Regions from separate parts of the Caballeronia eucalypticola genome, predicted to be linked through region 2. Evidence: predicted binding sites of a transcription regulator. Region 2 holds the regulator's gene; the other holds the start of a gene.
The links. Region 2 encodes LexA, which represses DNA repair genes until DNA is damaged. Its sites were predicted from a motif close to ACTGTATNNNNATACAGT; they were not measured.

Region 1 (3,129 bases), on a different contig from region 2:
GATCTCCGCGCCCGCGATGTTTTCGCCGAGCGTCGATCCGCTCACTGTCATCTGCGTGCCATCGATCAGGCTGCCCAGTTCCACGAGCAATGCGCGCAAACCGCCTGCATAGAAGAAGTCTTCCATCAGGTATTTGCCGGCCGGGCGCAGGTTCGCGAGCACCGGCGTGATACGCGCGAGTTCATCGAAGCGTGCGGTCGTCAGGTCGATGCCAGCACGGCGCGCGACCGCCACGAGGTGCACGATTGCGTTCGTGGAACCCGACATGGAGAGCACGGTGGTGACGGCGTTATCGAAGGATTTCGCGGTCAGGATGTCGGAGGGTTTCTGGTCGATCCAGACCATTTCCACAATCCGCTGGCCCGTCAGCGAGGCGAATTGCGCGTGGCGTGAGTCGACTGCGGGTATCGATGAAAAGCCGGGCAGCGTCAGGCCGAGCGATTCGGTGGCGGTGGTCATGGTCGACGCCGTGCCCATGGTCATGCAATGGCCCGGCGAGCGCGCGATGCCGCTTTCGATGCCTTTCCATTCCTCTTCCGTAATCTTGCCCGCGCGCAGTTCCGCCCAGTATTTCCAGGTGTCCGAACCGCTGCCGAGCGTGCGGCCGTTCCAGTTGCCGCGCAGCATCGGGCCGGCGGGCAGATAGATACTCGGCAAGTTCATGCTGATCGCACCCATCAGCAGGCCGGGCGTGGTCTTGTCGCAGCCACCCATCAGCACGCAGCCATCGAACTGGTACGACTTCAGCAACTCCTCGGTTTCCATCGCGAGGAAGTTTCTGTACAGCATGGTGGTCGGTTTCTGGAACGGCTCGGCGAGCGTCATCACGGGCATCTCGACGGGGAAACCGCCAGCCTGCCAGACACCGCGCTTGACCTCCTCCACGCGTTGCTTGAAGTGCGTGTGGCACGAGTTGAGCTCACTCCATGTATTGACGATGGCAATGACCGGCTTGCCCATGTAATCGGATGGGTGATAGCCCATTTGCGCCGTGCGTGAACGGTGGCCGAACGAGCGCAGATCGTTCACGCCATACCAGCGGTAGCTGCGTAATTGTTCGGGGGTCTTGCGAGGGGCGGTGGGTTTCGCGGGCAGATTCGAGGACAAGCTGGTTCTCCTTGATAGCGCTGTCAACACGCTCTTGAATGAGCGAATGGTAACGCTATCATTGACGAGCGTCCGTCAGGGATTTCACGCATAAGAGGGCGGCTGCGAGCGCAGATCGACGGGATTTCAGCCGCAGGAATGCAAGCGTAAAAACCCTTTGCTTCGACCCGACAGCCCCGTACAATACTGTATATATATACAGTAAAGCGCGGACGAAATGGAACTGCTCAAGAAGCTCGAAGTGCTGGCAGACGCGGCGAAATACGACGCGTCTTGCGCCAGCAGCAGCGCGCCGAAACGCAGTTCGCGTGGTGGACCTGGGCTGGGATCGAGCACGGGCGCCGGTATCTGTCACAGCTTCACGCCGGATGGCCGCTGCGTGTCGCTACTGAAAATCCTCCTGACCAATTTCTGCCTGTATGACTGTCAGTACTGTGTGAACCGTCGGTCCAGCAACGTACCGCGTGCGCGCTTCACGCCTGAAGAAGTGGTGGACCTGACACTGGATTTTTACCGGCGCAACTACATTGACGGCCTGTTTTTAAGTTCCGGCGTCATCCAGTCGTCGAACTACACCATGGAGCAACTCGTTCGCGTCGCGCAGTCATTGCGTGAGGACCACCAGTTCCGCGGCTACTTGCACCTGAAGACCATTCCCGACGCGGATCCGGGACTGATCGCACAGGCCGGAAAATATGCTGACCGGCTAAGTGTCAATATCGAACTTCCGACCGAGATCAGCCTCGAACAGCTCGCGCCTGAGAAGAGTGCGCGCACGATCAAGCTGGCCATGAGTTCAATCCGGCTTGGACAGGACGAAGCGCTCAGCGACAAAAAAGCGCCTAAATTTGCACCCGCTGGTCAAAGTACGCAGATGATCGTTGGTGCAGACGCTACGGACGACCGCACCATTTTGCGTACAGCCGAGACGCTGTACGGGTCGTATAAGTTGAAGCGGGTTTACTACTCGGCGTTCAGCCCGATCCCCGACAGTCCTTCCGCCCTGCCCTCGCAGGCGCCGCCGCTGTTGCGCGAGCACAGGCTTTATCAGGCTGATTTCCTGATGCGCGGTTACGGCTTCAACGTGGCCGAACTGTTCGGTGAAGCCGGTTCGTTGTCGCTTGATATCGACCCGAAGCTTGCGTGGGCGCTGTCTCACCGGCATCAGTTTCCGGTCGACCTCAATCGTGCGCCGCTTCGCATGATTGCGCGCGTGCCAGGAATCGGCATGCGCAATGCCCAACGGCTGGTGGAGCTGCGTCGCTCGCGCGCGGTGCGTTACCAGGATCTCGTGCAGTTGCGCTGCTCGATGGCGAAGATCAAGCCGTTTATCGTCACGCAGGATTATCGGGCGCCATTGAAAGACGTGTCGTCGGAACAGTTGCGGCGAGTGCTGACGCCGCCACCTGTGCAGCTCGCGCTGCTGTGAGCGCGCATGTTAGCGAGCGGACATTCCATGCAAACCATCGCTATCGAGAATACGTATAGCGCGTGGCGCGCCGCCGCCCTGCGGATGCTCGCGGCAAACGTGTCCCCGGAAGCCATCGACTGGCGGGTCGACGACTTTGCGCATGGTGCTGCGAACGGTCATGTGGAGCCAACCAGCGGTTCGTTCGATTTCGACGCGAACCAGACCGGCAACGACGAGGCGGTGTCCGCGCCGCGTCCGTTCCAATCTGCCGTGCCGCCGCTGGTAGTGGGTATTTCGAAAACACTTGCGGCCCAACTCAGCGATGCCGCGTTATATCGGGATCCACGTCGCTGGGCGTTTTTGTATAAGGTCATTTGGCGATGGCACCAGGGCGATCGCGCCGTTGCATCGCCTGCCGACGTCGACGGTGCACGCCTGCAGCAAATGGCAAAAGCGGTTCGACGTGACAAACACGACATGATCGCGTACGTGCGCTTTCGCCAGTGCGCTCACCATGCCGCGGGCGAGCCGGAGTACGTCGCCTGGTACGAACCCGCGCACGACATCCTTGCGTGGGGCGCCGAGCGGTTCGCCCAGCGCATGGGCCGCGC
Region 2 (3,129 bases):
GCGGCAGGCGCCGGTTGAGCGGGCGCGAGCGGCGGCGCTTGCGCGGCTTCCGGAGACGCAACTACAGCGCCATTGGCCTCCGCCGGAACCGGCGGTTTCTCGCCAGGATCACCTCTTGGCGGTATGCCATTGAGAATAGCCGCCACGCCGTCGGGCGTTGCATACGAATCGACCAGTGGGCCGACTAGCGCCGCGCCAATCATGGCGCCGATTATCGCTAACGGATTGCCGCTTTTCTGTATATCGATTCTTCGGGTCAGCAGCTGCCCGACCTGGTCCTTCAGGCTTTCACGTAGCAACGGAAAGTCGACGTACTGATTCACGGTCTGAACGTCACGGGCGTCGGCGGCACGTTTTAGCCGATCGAGGGCAATATAGGGCGACGCATAAATCACACCGAGAACCGCCACAACAATAACAACCAACAACGCAATAACAACGGACTTGCTGGTACGGGACAAAGGCATACGCGTGGGGACCTTTTGGCTGATGAGGTAGACGCGGCTCGAAATGCAAGAGTTGTGGCCAAACGAAAGGCCTAACGAGAGACCTTGGACGACTCAACCATTGAATGGACCGCACCGGCGCCAGAACTATCCCCGCGAATTCACCGCGCCTTAAATATCAGGCGAACAATCCATCTTCAACGCCTGCGCGTTCCTCGTCGATGCAGCGGTCGATCATGCGCGATACCGCTTCGATATTGCCCACCATGATGACCCGCGACTCACCGCGATAAACCCGCACGGGTGCACGTTGCTCGGACTGCGTATGCACCGATGTACTCAACGATACCCGGGCGAACGCCGGTTGCCGCGATGGCAAGACTGGCAATTCGATGAAGAGATCAGGCGTGTCAGCAGGTTTTTGTGTCTTGCAGGAAATCAGCGAGCGCAGATGCCGCAAACGGCCAAATTCCCGGAATTGGCGAAACGAAAGGGGTGCGCGTGCTGCCGGCGCAAACGATGCGGATAAAAAAGAAGCAGAAAACAACCGGGCGAATCGTTCCATGATGTTTCTCCGATAACCGATGACAACCGATGAGAATAGGGCGCGCGCCGGTTCCTCGCGAATGCGATGTCCGTCACGCTTTATGGGGCTGGAATTCAAGCGCAGCGCGGCTGGGGAGAAGATCCACCGCCGCCCTGCAAATCAGAAATCAACAATCAGAAATCAAAGCTCGCCGGAGCGGATCAACCCGACCGCAATACCTTCCAGCGCAAAGTCGTCACTGCCTGATGCAACGAAGATATTCTCGTAATCAGGATTTTCAGCGATCAGTTCAACGCCATCTGGACGACGTTTCCAGCGTTTCACCGTGACGTCGTCGCCGAGTCGTGCCACGACGATCTGCCCGTCCTTCGCCTCGTTTTTCTTCTGTACGGCGAGCAGATCACCGTCGAAGATGCCTGCGTCGCGCATGGAAAGACCGCGTACCTTCAACAGATAGTCCGGCTTGCTGGAGAACAGTGCCGGGTCACAGGCGTAATGCTGGGAGATATGTTCCTGCGCAAGGATCGGGCTACCGGCCGCCACGCGCCCGACCAGCGGCAACGACAATTGCATGATGCTGGCGTGCGGCAACGTGAACTGGTGAGGGCCGTCGTCAAGACTGCCATTAGTCAGCAAACGAATGCCGCGCGATGAACCCGCAGCCAGCTCGATCACCCCTTTACGCGCCAGCGCCCGAAGATGCTCTTCGGCGGAGTTAGCCGAGCTAAAACCGAGTTCAGCCGCGATCTCGGCGCGCGTGGGCGGAAACCCCGTACGTTCGATAGCGCGCTGGATCAGTTCGAAAACCTCTTGCTGTCGCGCAGTCAGTTTGCTCATTTTGGTCACGTGCATTTGCCCCTTTATGGCCGGTCGTCCACTGTATGGATGAACAGATGCCTGTAGTTTTATACAGTATTCGGCGCTTTTCAAGCTTTACTTTAAGTTCGACGTCGTCAGAACCACACAGAGGCCCCAAACACGGTGCTCCAGCGGCTCTTTGATGGCCGCAACGCCGCTTCCAGTCTTCATTAGCACTTTTTGATCTAAAAGAATGAATAACAATTATTTTTAATAATGAAAGCCCGTCGATAGACTCGGCTGCTCAAACACATAAGACGGGGAGCGGGGCAATGCTGAGTCGGAATTCGGGGTGGGGCGCACGGGCAAGGAAGCTGGTTGCCACGACGGTGATCGGGGCCGCGTCGGCGACCGGGATGATCGTGGGAACGATCTCGCTGGCGCACGCCGACACGTCGTTCCTTAACGTGTCGTATGACCCGACGCGTGAGCTGTACCAGGACTTCAATCAGGCTTTCGGCAAGAAATGGAAGGCTGAAACCGGAGAAACCGTCACGTTCAAGCAGTCGCACGGCGGCTCAGGCGGTCAGGCGCGCTCGGTTCTCGACGGTTTGCAGGCCGATGTAGTGACTCTGGCGCTGGCCTATGACATCGATGCGCTCGCGGGCAAGGGGCTCGTGGCGCAAGACTGGCAGAAGCGCTTGCCGGACAACGCGTCGCCGTACACATCGACAATCGTGTTTCTCGTGCGCAAGAGCAACCCGAAGCAGATCAAGGACTGGCCGGACTTGCTCAAGCCGGGCGTGTCTATCGTGACGCCGAATCCGAAGACATCCGGTGGCGCGCGCTGGAACTATCTCGCGGCATGGGCGTACGCAGAACATCTGCCGGGTGGCAACGCGACGACCGCCAAGGAATTCGTGACCAAGCTTTATAAGAATGCCGGCGTGCTGGATTCGGGCGCGCGGGGTGCGACCACCAGTTTCGTGCAGCGCGGGCAGGGCGACGTGCTGATCGCGTGGGAAAACGAGGCGTTCTTGTCGCTGAAGGAATTTGGCTCGGACAAGTTCGAGATCGTGGTGCCGTCGGTGAGCATCCTGGCTGAACCGCCGGTCGCCGTAGTCGACAAGGTCGTGGATCGTCACGGCACGCGCAAGCTGGCCGAGGCGTACCTGAAGTATTTGTACAGCGAGGAAGGTCAGGAGATCGCGGCACGCAACTTTTATCGGCCGCGTTCCACTGCCGTTCCTGCTGCGCTGACGAAGCAGTTCCCGAAGATCAAGCTCTACACGATCGATGATTCCTTCGGTGGCTGGACCAACGCGCAAAAGACGCATT

Region 1: the regulator LexA is predicted to act here: its motif matches at 1,293-1,310, upstream of ACMX25_RS30190 (putative DNA modification/repair radical SAM protein).

The regions. Positions count from the first base shown of each region.
Region 1 is NZ_JBLKRU010000036.1:29,529-32,657, forward strand. Features, by position in the region: gene araD (L-arabinonate dehydratase) at 1-1,107, opposite strand, end outside; gene ACMX25_RS30190 (putative DNA modification/repair radical SAM protein) at 1,325-2,536, shown strand; gene ACMX25_RS30195 (UdgX family uracil-DNA binding protein) at 2,564-3,129, shown strand, end outside.
Region 2 is NZ_JBLKRU010000003.1:177,779-180,907, forward strand. Features, by position in the region: gene ACMX25_RS05170 (DUF2939 domain-containing protein) at 1-467, opposite strand, end outside; gene ACMX25_RS05175 (hypothetical protein) at 625-1,011, opposite strand; gene lexA (transcriptional repressor LexA) at 1,174-1,830, opposite strand; gene ACMX25_RS05185 (sulfate ABC transporter substrate-binding protein) at 2,124-3,129, shown strand, end outside.